Regions from separate parts of the Leifsonia sp. NPDC080035 genome, predicted to be linked through region 2. Evidence: predicted binding sites of a transcription regulator. Region 2 holds the regulator's gene; each other region holds the start of a gene.
The links. The regulator LexA, encoded in region 2, represses DNA repair genes until DNA is damaged. The targets are predictions, from matches to a motif close to TCGAACANNTGTTCGA.

Region 1: a site for LexA is predicted at 4,333-4,348, ahead of AAME72_RS11585 (Rv2578c family radical SAM protein). Genes of this name have one in related genera too.
Region 3: a site for LexA is predicted at 3,955-3,970, ahead of uvrA (excinuclease ABC subunit UvrA). Genes of this name have one in related genera too.

The regions. Positions count from the first base shown of each region.
Region 1 is NZ_CP157390.1:2,370,092-2,376,919, reverse strand. Features, by position in the region: gene AAME72_RS11605 (UDP-glucose/GDP-mannose dehydrogenase family protein) at 1-992, shown strand, start outside; gene AAME72_RS11600 (response regulator) at 1,095-1,772, opposite strand; gene AAME72_RS11595 (hypothetical protein) at 1,769-2,983, opposite strand; gene AAME72_RS11590 (ATP-binding protein) at 2,980-4,170, opposite strand; gene AAME72_RS11585 (Rv2578c family radical SAM protein) at 4,357-5,469, shown strand; gene AAME72_RS11580 (ABC-F family ATP-binding cassette domain-containing protein) at 5,565-6,828, opposite strand, start outside.
Region 2 is NZ_CP157390.1:3,980,451-3,987,278, reverse strand. Features, by position in the region: gene hflX (GTPase HflX) at 1-104, shown strand, start outside; gene AAME72_RS19320 (methylenetetrahydrofolate reductase) at 324-1,289, shown strand; gene metE (5-methyltetrahydropteroyltriglutamate--homocysteine S-methyltransferase) at 1,286-3,637, shown strand; gene AAME72_RS19310 (metallopeptidase family protein) at 3,691-4,041, shown strand; gene lexA (transcriptional repressor LexA) at 4,117-4,791, opposite strand; gene AAME72_RS19300 (LysM peptidoglycan-binding domain-containing protein) at 5,027-5,368, shown strand; gene AAME72_RS19295 (histidinol-phosphate transaminase) at 5,448-6,590, shown strand; gene hisB (imidazoleglycerol-phosphate dehydratase HisB) at 6,587-6,828, shown strand, end outside.
Region 3 is NZ_CP157390.1:3,676,415-3,683,242, reverse strand. Features, by position in the region: gene AAME72_RS17870 (DUF4129 domain-containing protein) at 1-401, shown strand, start outside; gene AAME72_RS17865 (hypothetical protein) at 398-937, shown strand; gene AAME72_RS17860 (MoxR family ATPase) at 964-2,049, shown strand; gene AAME72_RS17855 (DUF58 domain-containing protein) at 2,046-3,350, shown strand; gene AAME72_RS17850 (hypothetical protein) at 3,347-3,883, shown strand; gene uvrA (excinuclease ABC subunit UvrA) at 4,074-6,828, shown strand, end outside.

The sequences.
Region 1 (6,828 bases), 1.6 Mb from region 2:
TGCTCGAGCGCGTGAAGCCCGGTGACGTCATCGTCGGCAAGAGCACCGTCCCCGTGGGCACCGCCGCGCGGCTGGCGCGGCTCGTCGCCGAGCGGGCGCCCGAGGTGACGCTCGCCTGGAACCCCGAGTTCCTGCGCGAGGGCTTCGCCGTGAAGGACACCGTCAGCCCTGACCGCCTCGTCTACGGCGTCCCCGGGGGCGAGGCGGGCGAGCGCGCCGCTCGCATCCTGGACGGCGTCTACGAGCGCGCGGTGGCGGCGGGAACGCCGGTGATCGTCACGGACTACGCGACCGCCGAGCTGGTCAAGGTCGCCGCCAACGCGTTCCTCGCCACCAAGATCTCGTTCATCAACGCCATGGCGGAGATCGCGGAGGCGACCGGAGCGGACGTGACGCAGCTCGCGGACGCCATCGGGCACGACGCCCGGATCGGCAGGCGGTTCCTGAACGCCGGAGTCGGCTTCGGCGGCGGCTGCCTGCCCAAGGACATCCGGGCCTTCAGCGCCCGGGCCAGGGAGCTCGGGCGCGGCGACGCGGTGCGCTTCCTCGACGAGGTCGACCAGATCAACCTGCGCCGCCGCGCGCGCGTCGTGGAGCTGGTGCGCGAGCAGGCCGGCGGGCTCGCCGGAGTGCGCGTCGGCGTGCTGGGGCTGGCGTTCAAGCCGCACTCCGACGATGTGCGGGACTCCCCTGCGCTCGACATCGCGATGCGCCTCGCCGACGAGGGCGCGATCGTGACGGCGACCGACCCGCAGGCGATCGAGAACGCGCGCCGCCGCGCACCGAAGGTGGCCTACGCGACGTCACCGGAGGAGGCCGTCGCCGGCGCCGACGTCGTCGTGCTGATCACCGAGTGGCCCGAGTTCGTCGGCCTCGACCCGGAGGTCATCGGCCGGCTCGTGACCCGGCGGAGCATCATCGACGGCCGCAACGCCCTCGACCCCGCCGCCTGGCGGGCCGCCGGCTGGGAGTACCACGGCCTCGGCCGCTGACGACGCCCTCGAGCGCCCGCGCGCGTGAACATTTGCGCCACATGTAGGAAGCCCCGCGCCGGAAGCCGACATTTGTGACAAAGGTGCGGGCCCGGCGCCGCGTCAGGTGAGGTAACCGTCCTCGGCGGCGCGGCGGATCAGGTCCGCGCGCGAGCTGGTGGGGCGCCCGGCCTTCCCGTATTTCTCGCGCACCCGGCGCAGGTACGTCTTCGCCGTCTCGTACTGCACGCTCATCGCCTGCGCGACCTCGGTCGTCGTGCGGCCGTCGGCGTAGAGGATGAGCGCCTGACGCTCGCCGTCGCTGAGCTTCGGACGCGCCGTGTCCGGGACGAGCGGACGCGGGCGCCACGCCTCCGGCTGCTCCGGAGCCGCGGAGCCGTCGCGGCCCATCGCCGCGAGCGCGACGGCGATCAGGTCCGAGGTCGGCTCCGTCTTCGTCACATAGGCGACGGCGCCCGCGGCGAGCGCCGCATCCCTGTCCTCGGGCGTGTCGACGGCGCTCAGCACTACGACCTTCGCCCCGGCCGCGCGGCAGGTGCGGACGCGGGCTCCGATCGAGACGGACTCGCGCAGCTGCAGGTCCATGATCACGAGGTCGGTGGGGAAGGCGTCGCTGTGGACGAGTTCGAGCCAGCTGCTCGCGCGCAGCACGAGGTCGAACTCGGGCGCGTTCGTCTCGATCCAGCTCGCGAGGCCGTCCAGGAGGATCTCGTGGTCGTCCAGGATGGCGAGGCGGATCGGCGGCGCCGAGTGTGCGGGGGGTGCGGGGGTGCTGCTCATCGTCTCCTTCCCTCAGGGTACGCGAAGCGGACGGTCAGGATGCGTTCATCCGCGCGCATGGCGGCCTCCATCGAGACCGAGCGCAGCGCGCTCAGGAACGGGAGGAGCTCCTGCCGCAGCCGGCGCCGGGAGAGGCCGACCCGCGCGGTCAGCACGAACACGGGATGCTGCGGCTCGGCGACCTCGACCCGCACGCTCGCGGGATCCAGTCCCGGCAGGGCGACGACGGTCGCCACGATCGCACCGACGATCGCCCGCTGCTCCTCGGTCAGCACGCGGTCGAGCCGGTCGGGGTCGCTGACCCGCTCCGCCGCCTCCGGCGCCGCGGGATCGAGACCGCGTCGGGCCAGGGCGAGCGCCAGCGTCTCCGACAGCCAGGTCCGTTCGACGGATGCGACGGCGGAGCGGCGGAGCTCACCGGCGATGCGCAACGCCGTGGCGCGATCCGCCTCCCCGATGCGGCCGGTGGCGAGCAGTTCCGAGAGGAAGGGGGCCGCCTCCGCGTTCAGTGCGGTCGCGCGTTCCTGCGCGATCATCCGCTCCGCCGCCTGCCGCAGCTCCCCATCCAGCCTGGCCTGCCCGCTGCGCGCCTGCTCCCGCCAGCGCAGCGTCTCGCCCGTCATGGTCCACGCGTAGCCTGCTCCCCCGCACGCGAGCGCGAGCACCGGCGTCGCGGCGACCGTGGCATAGACGATCGGGCTGGTGGCGATCGCGAGGGACGACGCCTGCAAGGCGGCGAGGGTCCCGAGCACGATCGCGCCGATCACCGCGACGACGAGCACTTCCGCGATGGGCCGGTAGAGCGGCATGGCGATCAGGAACAGCGCGACCGCGACCTGCCCCCAGTCGTCCTGGATGCGCTCGTTCCTGCCCCACACCGCCGAATCGAACAGGCACGCGGCCGCGAGCGCGAAGCCGACGATGGCGAGGTGGGACCACCTCCCGATCGGCGCGAGTCCGGGATGGGTCCGGATGATCGCGACGACGGTGACGAGCACGAGCAGGGCGATCGCGACGACCGCCAGCAGCGGGCTGCGCAACTGATCGCGATGCCAGACCGTGGACGCGATGGCGTAGCCGACGGCGACGAGGCCGATCAGCGGGACGAGCAGCCACGCCGACTGGACGCCGAGCGGATCGAGGCGCTGCGGCGTCCGCTCGGTCGGCAGGGAGCGCACCCGCACGATCGTGTCGGCGACCACCCGGCTCACGCCGCCGCCTCCTCGACCGGCACGGTCAGGATGACCGTCGTGCCGACCTGCTCGCTGGAGTAGATGGTCACCGACCCGCCGACGCGGGAGATCCGCTCGTGCACCGACTGGCGAAGGCCCAGACGGTCGGATCCCGCAGCGGTAGGAGCGAATCCCGCGCCGGAGTCGACGACCATCACGGAGACCGCCCCGGCGTCGGCGGAGAACGCAACCTCGGCCGCGGCGCTCCCGGAGTGCCGGAGCACGTTGACCAGGCACTGCCGCACCGCGAGGCCGAGCGCCCGGAGGGCGTCGTCCCCGAGGCGTGCGACGGCGTCGCGGTCGCCGGACACCTCGACAGCGAGGCCCTCGTCCCTCGCGTCCTCGATCGCCCTGCGCAGTTCGCTCCCGTACCAGGGGTCCGCCTCGGCGGCCGGCTCGTCGCCGTCCGCGCCGGGGAGGGCGCCGAGACGCTTCAGGTCGGCGTCGATGCGGGCCGCGAGCCGCGTCGGCAGGTCGCCCGCCGGAGTGGCCGCGACCGCGAGCAGCTCGCTCAGGACGGTGTCGTGGACGTCGGCGACAGAGCCGGCGAGCAGCTCCCTGCGCAGGTCGACGAGCCGAGCATCCCGCACCGCACGGTGGATGGCCGACTGGCTCCGCGCCCGCGACCCCCTGGTCAGCCCGTCGAAGGCGAGGATCCCCACCAGGAGCAGGTACGCGCCGAGGGAGATCGCGTCGGGCCGGAACGGGCGTCCCGCGGTCGCGGCCCCGAGCAGGACGGCGGCCTCGGCCAGCGCGAACCCGAGCGTCGCCCACAGGATGCCCGCGAGCGCGCCGGTGCCGGTGCCGCCGACGAGCGTCATCGCGACGACGGGCAGTGCGACGACGAAAAGGTTGGTGTCCGGGTAGGCGGGGTTGCCCGCGAACAGCGCGACGACGTAGAAGTAGGTGCACACCGCGCCGACGAGCAGATAGGCGACCGTCAGCCCGACGGTGCGCCCCTTCGCCAGCAGGATCAGCAGGATCGTCATGGGGGCGAGCACGAGGAGGGTGACCCACCAGCTCACCGCGTTCCGGGTGCCGACACTGGAGACGCCGACGTTCACCACCGCTGCGCCGAGGCAGACGAGACCGGCCCAGCGCGCGGCCGTCGCGAGTGCCCGCGAGTTGGCGGCGCGCGAGAGGTGACTGGGGAGTCCGAGGGACACGCGTCTCCCTTCGGCGCGAGAGGTCGGGGGGCCGGAGGACCCGGCGGGATCCGCGTGGCAACGGTCCCAGAGGGGATTATGGCAGCGATTGCCCGGGGTGTGTACCCCGGACATGCCGCGAATCTGTACCCCTCGCAGCGGGGCGTCGCACTTGATCTGCGTTCGAACATATGTTCGAATGGGTCCATGAGATGGAGCGGGCAGGAACTGACGTCGGAGGCGCCGTCCACGCTGCCCGGGCTCGCCCGGCTGAACAACCTCGTCCGGTCGGTGCGCACGCCCGAGTTCGCGAACATCACCTTCCACGAGGTGCTGGCGAAATCGGCACTGAACCGCATCCCCGGCGGAGGCGGTCCGATGCCGTTCGGCTGGACGATCAACCCGTACCGTGGATGCTCCCACGCGTGCGTCTACTGCTTCGCGCGGCCGACGCACAGCTACCTCGACCTCGACCAGGGCACGGACTTCGACCAGGAGATCATCGTCAAGGTCAACGTCGCCGAGGTGCTGCGTCGCGAACTGGCCAAGCCGAGCTGGGGCCATCACCCGGTCGCGCTCGGCACCAACACCGACCCCTATCAGCGCGCGGAGGGCCGGTACGCCCTGATGCCGGGGATCATCGACGCACTCGCGGAATCGGGCACGCCGTTCAGCATCCTGACCAAGGGCTCGCTGCTCCGCCGCGACCTCGACCGACTGGCCGACGCCGCTCGGTACGTCCCGGTGGACCTCGCCATGTCGATCGCGGTCTACGACGATGAGCTCCAGCAGACCGTCGAACCGGGCACGCCGAGCACCAAGGCGCGCCTGGCGACGGTGACGGCGGTGCGCGAGCACGGTCTCGACTGCGCGGTGTTCCTGATGCCGATCCTCCCCTACCTCACCGACACCCGCGCCCACCTCGACGACGCCCTGCGCCAGGCCAAGGCGGCCGGTGCCACCAGCGTGCTCTACACGGCCCTGCACCTGAAGCCCGGTGTCAAGGAGTGGTACTACCTGTGGCTCGGGCGCGAGCATCCGGAGCTGCTGCCGAAGTACCGCAGCATGTACGGCCGCGGCACCTACGCGCCGAAGGAGTACCGCAGCTGGCTCGCGGCTCGCATCAAGCCGCTCATCCGCGCGCACGGCCTCGAACGCGGCCAGGAAGACCCGCTCACCGGCGGCGTCCGCTCCTCGGCGCTCGGGATGCTGCGCGACACCGATGGCGAGCGCCGCACCATCGCCCAGGCGGCCGCGGACGCCGAGGTCCCCGACGCCGCGGCCCTCGTCACGCTCGGGGTGCAGCCGACCCTGTTCTGAGCGGACCTGCGGCACCCGCGGAGGCACCGACAGAGGACGCGACACGCCGCGTCGCGCGTGCAGCCGCGGCGTGTCGCGTCTCTGACGGCCGACTCTTACGACCCCACGGGGGTCAGCGCGACCTCGGCGCCCGTCCACCGGGAGCGCAGCCAGCGGTCGTGGCTGGCGACCACCACGGCGCCCGGGTAGCCGCCGAGCGCCTCCTCCAGCTCGGTCGCGAGCGTGAGGGAGAGGTGGTTCGTCGGCTCGTCGAGCAGGAACAGGTGCGGCGGCCGCGCCAGGATCAGCGCGAGCGCGAGCCGGCGCTGCTGGCCGACCGAAAGGGCCCCGACCGGACGGTCCAGGTCGCGCAGCGCGATCAGACCGAGCCCACGCAGCGGCACCGCCTCCGCCCGCCGCTCCCCCAGTGCGGCCTCGTAGACGAGGCGCGGCGAGAGCGAGGGATCCGGGAAGCGCACGTCCTGCTCCAGCAGGGCGGTGCGGAGCCCGCGACGCCGCTGCAGCGCGCCGGCGACGGGTTCGATGCGCCCTGCCAGCACGCCGAGCAGCGTCGACTTGCCCGCGCCGTTCGACCCGGTCACGAGGATGCGCGAGTCCGGCCCGACCGCGAACTCGGCGACCTCCAACCGGCCGGGGACCCGGACGTCCTCCGCGGTCAGTAGCGCGCCCGCGTCCTCCCCGAGGGCCTGGAAGCCCGAGGGGATGCCGGAGAAGGACAGCGGCGCGGGCGGCTTGCGCACCTGGTTCTCGCGCAGGTCGTCCAGCCGGCCGGAGGCGTTCTTGATCCGGCGGCTGATCTGCCGGTCGAGCGTGTTGCCCTTGTACGACTTCGTGAACTTGTCGTTGTCGCGCACCTTGCCCGACCACGCGATCGACCGCGCGGTGACGTCCACCGCGTGCTCCAGCGCGTTCAGCTCCTCCTGCTCGTCGGAGTACTGCTTCTCCCAGCGGGCGCGCTCGGCGGCCTTCGCCTCCAGGTAGTCGCTGTAGCCGCCTCCGAACACGGTGGTCCCCGTGCGGGCGGGGTCAAGGTCGAGCAGACCAGTCGCGACCGCGTCCAGGAAGGCCCGGTCGTGACTGGCGAACAGCACCGGCCCCGACCAGCCGACGAGCTGACGTTCCAGGAACGCCGCTGCCGCGTCGTCCAGGTGGTTCGTCGGCTCGTCGAGGAGCAGCGCGTCCGGTCGCCCGAGCAGCAGCGCCGCCAGCGCGAACCGGCTGCGCTGACCGCCGGAGACCTCGCCGACGCGCCGGGCCAGCGGGATGCCGCCGACGCCGAGGCCGTCGAGGAGCTCGTCGCGCCGGGCGTCGATGCTCCAGATCTCGGCGCGTTCCGCCGCGGCCAGGGCCGCGTCGTAG
Region 2 (6,828 bases):
AGCGCGGGCGGGTGCTGGAGACGGCGTACGTCGAGGAGGGGACGCGCGTGAAGGCGCGCATCCTGCCCGAGTACCAGGCGGCGTTCGAGCCGTTCGCCGTGTAGCAGAGCGTCGAGCTCGGGCCGGGTGGACCCAACGTGTCGGAACATGACACGAGGGGTTTCCGCCCGGCCTTTCGCGTTGCTAGGGTGCCGTATCAACGTCAAGCGGGCGACCGCCGACGTGGTGCGACAGCCGAGCCCGGCACCCGCCCGTGAACCCCTCACCGTCCGATCGGACGCCCGGGGGAGTCCGTGCCGCTGATCGACCACCCTGAGGACGCCATGAGCTCTACCGCCGCGCGGTTCTCGTTCGAGCTCTACCCGCCGCGCTCGGAGCGCGCCGCCGCCGCGCTGCCAGCGACGATCGACAGGCTCGCCGCCGCCGGTCCCGACTTCATCTCGGTGACGTACGGCGCGAACGGCTCGTCGCGCGGCTCCTCGCTCGACGTGCTCCGCTACATCCTCGACCACACCGACGTGAGCCCGATGGCGCACCTCACCTGCGTCGGCTCCTCGCACGAGGAGACCAACCGGCTGATCCGGGAGTTCCTGGATGCGGGCATCCGCCGATTCCTCGCGGTCCGCGGCGACCCGCCCGCCGACGTCGAGCCCGGCGGGGACGGCCTGGGTGACATCCGCAGCTCCGCGGAGCTGGTGCAGCTGATCCACCGCGTGCAGGCCGAGCGCGTCCCGTACGGCGAGCTCCCGGTTCCCGGGCTGCCGGCACGGACGGTGCTCGAGCACCGTGAGCACGTGCAGATCGCCGTCGCGGCGTTCCCGAACGGGCACCCGTCATCGCACTCCGTGTCCCAGGACATCGACGCGCTGCTCGCGAAGCAGGCCGCAGGCGCGAACCTCGGCATCACCCAGCTCTTCTTCCACGCCGAGGACTACCTGCACTTCGCGCAGCGGGCGAAGGAGGCGGGCGTGAGGTTCCCGATCCTGCCCGGCATCATGCCGGTGACCTCGCCCGCGCGCCTGAAGAGGATGCTCGAGCTGAGCGGCGAGGACCTGCCGAGCGACCTCGCCATCCAACTCGAGGTCGAACCGACCGACGAGGGGCGGCATGAGATCGGCATCGCCTGGGCGGCCGGTCTGGCGCAGCGGCTGCTCGACGGCGGCGCTCCGGGCATCCACCTCTACACGTTCAACCAGCACGCCGCCGTGCTGTCCGTCCTGGAGCGCGTCGGCCTCGGGCCCGTCGCGTCCGCCACATCCACCCTCCCAACCGAAAGCGAACCAGCATGACCGACACCTCCACCCGCACCGCGTTCCCGGTCGGGACGATCATCGGATACCCGCGCATCGGCCGCCGCCGCGAGCTCAAGAAGGCCGTCGAGAGCTTCTGGGCGGGGAGCATCGACGCGGACCAGCTCGAGGCGACCGCGGCGTCCCTGCGCGCGGAGACCCGCGAGCGGCTCGCGGCACTCGGCCTCGGCCGGGACGACGCCGCTATCCCGGAGACCTTCAGCTACTACGACCAGGTGCTCGACGCGGCCGTGACGGTCGGCGCGGTGCCGAGCCGGTTCGCGGGGCTCGTCGGCCCGAACGGCGCCGTCGACTTGGCCGGCTACTTCACGATCGCCCGCGGCGAGGGGGACAACCCGCCGCTGGAGATGACCAAGTGGTTCGACTCCAACTACCACTACCTCGTGCCGGAGATCGGCCCGGAGACCCGCTTCCGGCTCGCGTCCGACCGCATCGTGCGACAGTTCGAGGAGGCGCGCGACGCCGGCTTCGTCACCCGCCCGGTGATCGTCGGCCCCGTGACGTTCCTGCTGCTGAGCAAGGCCTCCGACGAAGCGCCGGATGGATTCCGTCCGCTCTCGCGGCTTGCCGACCTGCTCCCGGTGTACCGCGAGCTGCTGGCCCGCCTTGCCGCGGCCGGTGCGCCGTGGGTGCAGCTGGATGAGCCGGCGCTGGTCAGCGAGAGCATCGAGGACGAGCGCGCGGACGTGCTGGAGGCGACGCGGCGCGCGTACGCGGAACTCGGCTCGGCCGCCGAGCGGCCCGCGCTGTTCGTCGCGGCGCCGTACGGGAGCCTGGACGATGCGCTCCCGGTGCTCGCCGCGTCACGCATCGAGGCGATCGCGCTCGACCTGGTGCGCGGAAGCATCCCGACCGGCCTGGACGCGGCGACCGCCGAGGCGCTCGCGACCAGAACCCTGGTCGGCGGCGTGATCGATGGGCACAACATCTGGCGCGGCGACCTGGAGCGGGCGTTCGGCGCGCTGACCGAGCTGCTGTCCCTGAGCCCGGACGTCGCGGTGTCCACCTCCACGTCGCTGCTGCACGTCCCGCACGACGTGGACGACGAGCCGGACCTCGACCCGCGCCTGAAGAGCTGGCTCGCGTTCGCCGATCAGAAGGTGGCCCAGGTCGCGACGCTCGCGCGCGGGCTCGTCGACGGGCACGAAGCCATCCAGGCGGAGCTGAGCGCCGCGACCGCGGCACTCGCCGACCGCGCGGGCGCCCCCGGCGTGCGGGTGCCGGCGGTCCGCGAACGGGAGGCGGCGCTCACCCGCGCGGACTTCCGTCGCGGACACTACGAAGACCGGCTGGCGGCCCAGGAGGCGGCCCTCGGCCTGCCGTTCCTGCCGACGACGACCATCGGCTCGTTCCCGCAGACCTCCGACATCCGCCGTGCCAGGGCGCAGCTCGCGGCAGGCGCCCTGACCGAGGCCGAGTACCTCGCGCGGATGCAGGCCGAGATCAAGCGCGTCGTCGACCTCCAGGAGGAGATCGGGATCGACGTCATCGTGCACGGCGAGCCGGAACGCAACGACATGGTGCAGTACTTCGCGGAGAATCTCGACGGCTTCGCGGTGACGAAGAACGGCTGGGTGCAGTCGTACGGGTCGCGCTGTACGCGGCCGTCGATCCTGTGGGGGGACGTCTCACGGCCGAAGCCGATCACGGTCGACTGGTCGACGTACACGCAGTCGCTCACGTCCAAGCCGGTCAAGGGGATGCTGACCGGGCCGGTGACGATCCTCGCCTGGTCGTTCGTGCGCGACGACCAGCCGCTCGGCGAGACCGCGCGGCAGGTCGCGCTCGCGCTGCGCGACGAGATCGCGGACCTGGAGGCGGCGGGCATCCGCGTCGTGCAGGTGGACGAGCCGGCACTGCGAGAGCTGCTGCCGCTGAAGCGCGCGGCCCAGGCGGACTACCTGGAGTGGTCGGTCGGCTCGTTCCGGCTGGCGACCTCCGGTGTGGCGGACGCCACGCAGATCCACACCCACCTCTGTTACTCGGAGTTCGGCGTCGTCATCGACGCGATCCGGAACCTGGACGCGGACGTGACCAGCATCGAGGCGGCGCGCAGCCGCATGGAGGTGGTGCACGACATCCAGCGCTCCGGCTTCGAGCACGGGATCGGCCCTGGCGTCTACGACATCCACTCGCCGCGGGTGCCGTCTGTCGCGGAGGTGACCGAGCTGCTGCAGACGGCGCTCGGCGCGATCCCGGGACGCCAGCTCTGGGTCAACCCGGACTGCGGGCTGAAGACGCGCGGCTACGACGAGACGGTCGCGTCGCTGCGGAACATCGTGGAGGCAACGCGCGGCGTCCGGGCGTCGGCGGCAGCGCGGCTCTGATCGCTGTGCGCTGAATCGGCGCCGTGATCCGCGCCGTGCGACAGGATGGTCGCATGGTGCGGATCACGGACGCGGAGTTCGAGGCGCTGGTGGGCGAGGTGTTCGACGCGCTGCCGGAGGACATGGTCCGGCCGCTCGAGAACGTCGCCATCCTCATCCAGGACCAGCCGCCCGGCGCGCGGCCGAGGCTGTTCGGGCTGTACAGCGGGCACCCGCTGACGCGGCGCGGCGTCTACGGGTTCGGCGAGCTGCCGGACCGCATCACGCTGTTCCGCAACAACCTCGAGGCGAGCTGCTCGAGTATCGAAGAGCTGCGCGCGCGGGTGCGCGTGACCGTCGTCCACGAGATCGGCCACTACTTCGGACTGACGGACGACCGCCTCCGCGAGCTCGGCTGGGCGTAGCCCCGCTCGCGATTTGCCCCAAATCGTGGGAAAGATCGCGCCGAAGCCACGATTTGGGGCAAATGTGCGGGCGGGTCAGACGGCGCGGAGCACCGCCACGACCTTGCCGAGCACCTGTGAGTAGTCGCCGAGGATCGGCTCGAAATTCGAGTTGCGCGGCAGCAGCCAGGTGTGGCCGTCGCGCTGGCGGAAGACCTTGACCGTTGCCTCCTCGTCGAGCATGGCCGCGACGATGTCGCCGTTCTCCGCCGTGTTCTGCGCGCGGACGACGACCCAGTCGCCGTCGCAGATGGCCGCGTCGATCATCGACTCGCCGACCACCTTGAGCATGAACAGCTCACCGTTGCCGACGAGCTGACGGGGGAGCGGGAAGACCTCGTCCACCTGCTGCTCAGCGGTGATCGGGACGCCGGCGGCGATCCGGCCGACGAGCGGGACCATGGCGGCGTCGCCCACCGGGGTCTGGTTCTCGAAGTCGGGGGCGGCGGCGGACGGCAGGTCGATCAGGATCTCGAGGGCGCGGGGACGGTTCGGGTCGCGCCGGAGGTAGCCGCTCAGCTCGAGCTGGTTCAGCTGGTGGGTGACGGAGGAGAGCGAGGAGAGGCCGACGGCGTCGCCGATCTCGCGCATGCTCGGCGGATAGCCGCGCTGGCTGACGGAGCGCTGGATCACGTCGAGGATGGCGAGCTGCTTCTCGCTGAGGTTCTTACGCCTCCTGGTGCCCCTCGGAGCCGGATTCTCGTTCGACACGCTCGTCCCTTCGTGACCGTCGCCGCACCCGGCGGACCCGAATGTCGGTGGTGCCTGGTTACCTGATCTCCAGACAATCGAAACTGTATCCACGATGCAGCGGCAGAACAAACATGTGTTCGAGCGTGTCTCGGATTTCATGCGGAATTCGTCCCCGGCGTCGCTCTTGCGGTTTCGAACATTCGAAGATACATTCGGAACACAGCTTCGCAAGAGGCCTGAGGAGGTCACGACCATGAGCACCACTGCACTGCCTACCGGCGTTCGGGTGCGGCTGCGTCTCACCCGCCGCGGTCGCGCCGTCGTCACCGCGCTCGTCGCGCTGCCGATCGTCGTCGGCGCCTTCGTCTTCGCCCTCAACGGTGGTGGCGCCGCCGCCTCCGGCGAGCAGACCCACGTCTCCTTCCAGCACGTCACGGTCGACTCGGGGGAGTCGCTGTGGAGCATCGCCGAGCGCATCGCGCCGAATGCCGACCCGCGCGACGTGATCGCCCAGCTGGTCACCCTGAACGGACTCGACTCGGCCGTCGTGTCTCCGGGCCAGGACCTCGCCATCCCGGTGCAGTACGCGCGCTGAGCGTGCTGCAGCTGCGCTGCGGGCTTTCAGGCGGCGTCGCCGTGCGGCGTAACGTCCGGGCGGCGCTGACTACCATGGAATGGTGACTTCCCTCGACGATCTCCCGATTCGTGACGACCTGCGCGGCCGCACCCCATACGGTGCACCGCAGAAGGTCGTGCCCGTCGCGCTGAACGTGAACGAGAACACGCATCCGGTGCCCGAGGACGTGGCGGCCGACATCGTCGCGCGGGTCGCCGCCGCGGTCGGCGGCGTCAACCGCTACCCGGACCGGGAGTTCACCGAGCTGCGGGAGGCGTTCGCCGGCTACCTCGGTCACGGCCTCACCGCCGAGAACATCTGGGCGGCCAACGGTTCGAACGAGGTGCTGCAGCACATCCTGCAGGCCTTCGGAGGTCCCGGGCGCAGCCTGCTGGGGTTCGCCCCGACCTACTCGATGTACCCGCTGCTCGCCTCCGGCACCGGCACCGGCTGGATCCCCGCCCATCGTGACGCCGAGTTCGAGCTGTCCCCGGAGACGGCGGCGGAGGAGATCGCCCGCCACGACCCGGACATCGTCATCCTCTGCTCGCCGAACAATCCGACGGGCACGCCGCTCTCCCTCGCCACGATCGAGGCGGCCTACGATGCCTCTCGCGGCATCGTGATCGTGGACGAGGCGTACGCCGAGTTCATGCCGCAGGGCGAGCCGTCCGCGCTCACCCTGCTGTCCGGCCGTCCGCGGCTGCTGATCTCCCGGACCATGAGCAAGGCGTTCGCGTTCGCCGGGGCCCGCGTCGGCTACCTCGCTGCGGACCCCGCCGTCGTCGACGCGCTGCGGCTCGTGCGGCTGCCGTACCACCTCTCGGCCATCACGCAGGCGGCCGCCCTCGGTGCGCTCGCGCACGCGGACGAGATGCTGGCGATGGTCGGCGAGATCCGCTCCCAGCGCGACCGCCTGGTCTCCGAGCTCGCGCGGCTCGGCTACACGCCGCACCGCAGCGGGAGCAACTTCGTGCTGTTCGGGAACGTCGCCGACCCGCACGCGGTGTTCGAGGCGCTCCTGGAGCGCGGCATCCTCATCCGGGACGTCGGCATCCCGAACCACCTGCGCGTGACCGCGGGCACCGAGGCCGAGACCACGGCGTTCCTCGAGGGCCTCGCCGCGCTCGGTCGCCCCGAGCCCGTGCCCGTGAACGCGGAGCGGACGCCCGACCCGGCCCCAGTAAACTCGCAGTCATGACGAATCGCACCGCCACGCTGCAGCGGGAGACCAGCGAGTCGAGCATCGAGCTGAGCCTCGACCTCGACGGGACCGGCTCCTCCGACATCTCCACGTCGGTGCCGTTCTACGACCACCTGCTCACGGCGTTCGCGAAGCACTCGCTCACCGACCTGCGTGTGCGTGCGCACGGGGACACCGACATCGACGTGCACCACACGGTCGAGGACGTCGGCATCGTGCTCGGTCAGGCGATCCG
Region 3 (6,828 bases), 300 kb from region 2:
GGACGACAGACGGCCTGGTCCCGCCGGAACCAGGCGAACTGCCGCGACCGGAGCGGGTCCGCCGCGGGCTCGAGCGCGCCCTCGACCTGCTGGGCGACGGCCGGGAACCACGGGACGCGATCGAGCGTGCCTGGCTGGGCCTGGAGGAGGGTGCGGCCGACTCGGGCGTGCGCCGGATGCTCGCCGAGACGCCGGGGGAGTTCGTCGCCCGGGCCGTCACCCGGGTCTCCGCCGATCGCGGCGCCGCCGACCGGCTGCTCGACCTCTACCTGCGCGCGCGGTTCAGCGATGCGCCCGTGACCGGAGCGGACGTGGTCGCCGCGCGCGAGGCGATCGAGGTGCTCCGCGCTTCCTGGTCCGGTGCGGCGACGGGCGCGGCGACCGGCGGGGCTCCGCGATGAGCCGCCGGCAGCTCGTCATCCGTGCCGTCGGATGCGTGCTCGCCGCGCTCGTGATCGGCCTCGCAGCGTGGTTCTTCGGCATGGACGCCCCGCACGCCGTCGGGCTCGGCGCCGTCATCTTCGCCCTCGGCGCGCTGCTGTCCCTGGTCGGGGAGCGTGCGGACGTCACCTGGCCGGTGCCCGCCCCTGCCGCGCGGCCCGGCGCGCGGCGCGACGTCGTCCAGCTCGGCTGGTCGCTCGGCGCGCGCGGCGGCCGCGTGTCGCCGGAGGCGGTGCGGCGGCTTCGTGGGCTCGCCGCGCGCGTGCTCGAACAGCGCGGCGTCGACATGGACGACCCGCGCGCGGCCACGACGGTCGCCGAGCTGCTCGGCGAGAACGCGGTGGCGATGCTCCGGAAGGGCAGTGCCGCCGCGCCGCGTCCGGCCGAGGTGGCCGCCGTGCTGAGCACCCTGGAGGCGCTCGCCCGGGATGCGTCCGGCGGCCGCAGCACGATCGGTCCCGCGGCCGCAGATCCCGTCCGGTCCGCCCACCGGTGACCAGACCCGCCAACGACAGGAGTCCCATGCCCGACGACACCACCGGCACCGGCGAGAGCACGCGCGCGACGGCCGGCACGACCACCGACGCGATCCCCGACGCGATCACCGGCTCTGCGGAGGGGCTGGCGCTCCCCGTCGCCGAGGTCGCCCGGCTCGGCGCGGAGATCCTCGCCAGGGTCGGCAGCGTCGTGGTCGGAATGCGGGAGCCGCTCCAGATCGCGCTCGCCACGGTGCTGGCGGGCGGGCACGTGCTGTTCGAGGACGTTCCGGGCCTCGGCAAGACGCTCGCGGCGCGCAGCATCGCGAGCGCCGTGGGACTCGACTTCCGCCGGCTGCAGTGCACGCCGGACCTGCTGCCGTCCGACATCACCGGGTCCTTCGTCTACGTGCCGTCCACCGCGGAGTTCGAGTTCCGTCCCGGCCCGGTGTTCACCGGGCTGTTCCTGGCCGACGAGATCAACCGCACGTCGCCGAAGACGCAGTCGGCGCTGCTGGAGGCGATGGCGGAGGGGCAGGTGTCCGTCGAGGGGCAGAGCTTCCCGTTGCCGCGGCCGTTCCACGTGGTGGCCACCGCGAACCCGATCGAGTCGGAGGGCACGTATGCCTTGCCCGAGGCGCAGCTCGACCGCTTCATGGTCCGGCTCGGGGTCGGCTACCCGGACACCGACGGCGAGACCCGGGTGCTGCTCGCGCGGGTCGCCCGCCGGCGCGAGGTGGCCGGCGTCGAACCGGTCACCGACGCAGCGACCCTGCTCGCCATGCAGGCGGGAGTCGAGCAGGTGGACGTCGACCCGGACATCGCCGCGTACTGCGTCGCCCTCGCCGCTGCGACCCGGCGGCATCGCTCCGTGGAGGTCGGCGCCTCGCCACGCGGATCGCAGGGCCTCCTGCTCGTCGCGCGCGCTCTGGCCGTGCTCGCCGGCCGCGACTTCGTCATCCCGGACGACGTGAAGCGCGTCGCCGTCCCGGTGCTCGCGCACCGGCTCACGCTCACGGTGCAGGCGTGGACGAGCGGTGTCAGCCCGTCCCAGGTGGTGATGGATGTGCTCGGCAGCGTGCCGGGGCCGCCCGCTGTCGGCACCCGCCGCCGGGAGGCCGCTCAGGGATGACCGAACGCGAACCCGGCGAGACGAAGCCCTCGGGAGGCTCGGCCTGGTCGCTCAGCCCGGGCGTGACCGCGGTGGCGATCGTGGCCGGCGTCTGCCTGGTCGGTGCGTTCGTGATGTCCCGCATCGAGCTGGTGCTGGTCGCCGCCCCGCTGCTGATCGCTGCGCTCTGGGGCTGGGGATCGCGGCCGGCCGGTGCGACGGCGACGGCGTCGGCGACGATCGCCGGCGACGACCCGGACGGGCGGGTCGCCGTGGAAGCCACGGCTTCGGCCGCCGGCGGCCCCGACGCCGTGCACGTGCGGGTCTCGCGCGCCGACCGGGCCCCGGAGGACGCAGTGCTGACCCCGTACGCGGCCTCCCGGCTGCGTTTCCGCGTAGCGGTGTCGCATTCCGGTCCGCAGCGCATCCTGTCGCTGGCGGCACGGGCGATCGGTCCGGACGCCGCGTGGACGGGCGAGCCGAGCGTCCCCGCCGTGACCGAGCGCGTGGTCCGGCCGCGCGCGGTCGCGCTGCGCTCCACTCCGCTGCCGCACCGGCTGCTCGGCCTGACCGGCGCACACACGTCCGCGCGGCCGGGGGATGGCGGCGAGTTCCGCGACGTCGACCGGTTCCGGCCCGGGGACCGGCTGCGGCGGATCGATTGGAAGGCCACCGCCCGGCGCGGTCAGCGGCCCGGCGAGCTGTACGCGCGGCGCACGACGGCGACCTCCGACGTCGCGGTGCAGCTCGTGCTCGACGCGCGGGACGACGTCCCCGGCGCCGTCGCGGACTGGGCTGCTCCGTATCCGCGGCCGGGCCTCACCTCGCTCGATCTTGCCCGCGAGGCCGCGGTGTCGCTCGCCCGCGCCTACGCGGCACAGGCCGACCGGGTCGGCTTCGACGACCTGTCGGACGCGGGCCGGGCTCTGCCGCCGCGGGCGGGCGCGCGGCACCTGCACCGGGTGCTCCGGGCGGTCGAGCTGACCAGCGCGCACGGATCGGCGACCGAGCGGGCACGGGCGCCGCGGTTGGCTCAGGGCGCCATCGTGTTCGTGCTGTCGACGTTCCTCGACGATCAGGCGACACGGCTCGCGCTCACCTGGCGGGCGGCGGGGCACCGGGTCGTCGCGGTGGACGTGCTGCCCGGCCGTCGCGCGGAGGACCTGCCGTCGCGGGAGCTGCTCGCGCTGCGGTTCGTGGACCTGGAGCGCGGTCTGCGCCTGGACCGGCTCCGCGCGTCCGGCGCCGACGTCCTGGTGTGGGCGGCGCAGGACAGGGATGCGGTGCTGCGGCGGCTGAGCGCCCCGGCGAGGCGGCGATGAGCGCGATGGACGGGGGGATGCGCGAGCGCACCGACGCCCCCGAGCTTGGTCGCACGGTCCCCGCCTGGTCGTTGCGGGTGGCGTTCGGTCTCGTCGCGATCCCGATCGCGGTGACGACCCCGCCGAGCGGGCCGTGGCCCGCGATCGCCGTGGCACTTACCGCCCTCGCCGTCGCGGTGCCGCGCTGGCGCGTCGCCTGGGTGCTGATCGCTGTGCTGGCGTTCTCGACACTCCTGGAGCCCGGCAGCGTGACGCCGCGGCTGCTCGCCGTCATCGCGGCGGTGCACGTGCTGCACGTCCTCGCATCGTGGACGCTCGTCGTCCCGCCGCTGGCGCGTCTGCAGCCGGCCGTGCTGCTGCCGTCGCTGCGGCGGCTGATCGCCATCCAGGTGCCCGTCCAGCTGCTGGCGGTCGTGCTGCTGTCGATCGCCCGGCCGCCGCTGGCGCCGTGGCTGGCGATCGTCTCCGGGGTCGCGATCGCGGCCCTGGTCGCGGTGCTCTCCGCGGTGCTTCTGGTTCGACGCGACGACTGACTCAGGGGAATGTCGGTGGCCGGTCGTATGCTCACGCGTGCAGGCCTCATGCTGCCCACGACACGCTAGACTCGAACAAAGCTTCGAGTCGACGCGTGCTCCGGAACGGGTGCGCGGTGGGCGAACACTTCTGGGCGCGGCGGAGAAATAGCGGAGAATGGAACGAGTGAGCAGCAATCGTCAGGGGAACATGGGCAAGGTCGTGGGATCGCATCTCAGCGTGCGCGGGGCGCGCGTCCACAACCTCCACAACGTCGACCTGGAGATCCCGCGCGACTCGCTCGTGGTCTTCACCGGACTCTCAGGCTCCGGCAAGTCGTCGCTGGCGTTCGACACCATCTTCGCCGAGGGCCAGCGCCGCTACGTGGAGTCGCTCTCGGCGTACGCGCGGCAGTTCCTCGGCCAGGTGGACCGCCCGGACGTCGACTTCATCGAGGGCCTGAGCCCGGCGGTCTCCATCGACCAGAAGTCGACGAACCGCAACCCGCGGTCGACGGTCGGCACCATCACCGAGATCTACGACTACATGCGTCTGCTCTGGGCGCGCATCGGCGTCCCGCACTGCCCGGTCTGCGGTGAGAAGATCCAGCGCCAGACCGTCCAGCAGATCGCCGACCAGCTGATGGAGCTGGAGGCGGGCACCCGCTACATGGTGGTCAGCCCGGTGGTCTCGCAGAAGAAGGGCGAGTTCGTCGACCTCTTCAAGGAGCTCGCGGCGAGCGGCTACTCGCGCGCGCTCGTCGACGGCGAGCAGATCCAGCTGAGCGACCCGCCCACGCTGAAGAAGCAGTACAAGCACGACATCTCGGTCGTCGTCGACCGGCTCGTCGCCGGCCCGGACATCCTCGGCCGGCTCACCGACTCGCTGGAGACGGCGCTGCGGCTGACGGACGGCCTCGTCCAGGTCAACTACGTGGACCGCGAGGGCGCCGCCGCGTGGCAGTCGTTCAGCGAGAAGCTGTCCTGCCCGAACGGCCACCCGATCCAGCTCACCGAGATCGAGCCGCGCACGTTCTCGTTCAACGCCCCGTTCGGCGCGTGCCCGGAGTGCTCCGGCCTCGGCACCCGGATGTCGGTGGACGACGACCTGCTGCTCGGCGACGACGAGCTGAGCATCGCCGAGGGCGTCATCGTGCCCTGGACGACGCAGGGCAAGGGCCTCTTCAACTACTACGAGAAGCTGCTCGACGGCCTGGCGCGCGACCTGAAGTTCTCGCTCAAGACGCCGTGGAAGAAGCTGCCGCAGAACGTGCAGGACGCGGTGCTGCACGGCGACAACTTCGAGGTCAAGGTGCGCTGGAAGAACCGCTACGGCCGCGAGATGTCGTACACCTCCGGATTCGAGGGCGTCGTCCCGTACATCGAGCGCCAGTACCTGCAGGCGGAGACGGACACGCAGCGCGCCCGCTGGGCGGAGTACCTGCGCGAGGTGCCGTGCCCGGTCTGCAACGGCAAGCGCCTCAAGCCCGAGGTGCTGTCGGTGCTCATCCACGGCACGTCCATCGCCGACGCCTCGCTGCTCAGCCTGAGCGACGCCCGCGCGTTCATGGAGAAGCTGCACCTCACCGAGCGCGAGCAGAAGATCGGCGCGCAGGTGCTGCGCGAGATCAAGATCCGCCTCGACTTCCTCATCCAGGTGGGGCTGAGCTACCTCGACCTCGCCCGTGCCGCCGCCACCCTGTCCGGTGGCGAAGCGCAGCGCATCCGGCTGGCGACGCAGATCGGCTCGGGTCTGACCGGCGTGCTGTACGTGCTCGACGAGCCCAGCATCGGCCTGCACCAGCGCGACAACCGCCGCCTGATCGACACCCTCGTCGCGCTGCGCGACCTCGGCAACACGCTGATCGTGGTCGAGCACGACGAGGACACCATCCGCACCGCCGACTGGATCGTCGACATCGGCCCGGGCGCCGGTGTGAACGGCGGCCACGTCGTGCACTCCGGGTCGTACGACGAGCTGCTCGCGAACACCGACTCGCTCACCGGCGACTACCTGGCCGGACGGCGCGAGATCGCGGTGCCGCCGAAGCGCCGCAAGATCGACAAGAAGCGCGTGCTCAAGGTGGTGGATGCGGAGGCCAACAACCTGAAGAAGGTCACGGTCGACTTCCCGCTCGGCGCCTTCGTGGCGGTGACCGGCGTGTCCGGCTCCGGCAAGTCGTCGCTGGTCAACGACATCCTGTACCGGGTGCTCGCCAACAAGCTCAACGGCGCCCGCAAGCTCCCCGGCAAGCACCGCACGGTGACGGGCCTGGAGAACCTGGACAAGGTCGTGCACGTCGACCAGGCGCCGATCGGTCGCACGCCGCGCTCGAACCCGGCGACGTACACGGGCGTCTTCGACCGCATCCGCAACCTGTTCGCCGAGACGCCGGAGGCGAAGGCCCGCGGCTACCTGCCCGGCCGGTTCAGCTTCAACGTCAAGGGCGGTCGTTGCGAGGCGTGCTCGGGCGACGGCACGATCAAGATCGAGATGAACTTCCTGCCCGACGTCTACGTCGCGTGCGAGGTCTGCGGGGGAGCGCGGTACAACCGCGACACCCTGACCGTGCACTACAAGGGCAAGAACATCGCCGAGGTGCTCGACATGCCGATCAGCGAGGCGGCCGAGTTCTTCAAGCCGATCTCGGCCATCCACCGCTACCTGCAGACCCTCGTCGACGTCGGCCTCGGCTACGTGCGTCTCGGGCAGAGCGCCACCACGCTCTCCGGCGGCGAGGCGCAGCGCGTCAAGCTGGCGACGGAGCTGCAGCGCCGCTCCAACGGCCGCAGCGTGTACGTGCTCGACGAGCCGACCACCGGTCTGCACTTCGAGGACGTCCGCAAGCTGCTGCTCGTGCTGAACGGCCTGCTCGACAAGGGCAACACGGTCATCGTCATCGAGCACAACCTCGACGTCATCAAGTCGGCCGACTGGATCATCGACATGGGTCCTGAGGGCGGAG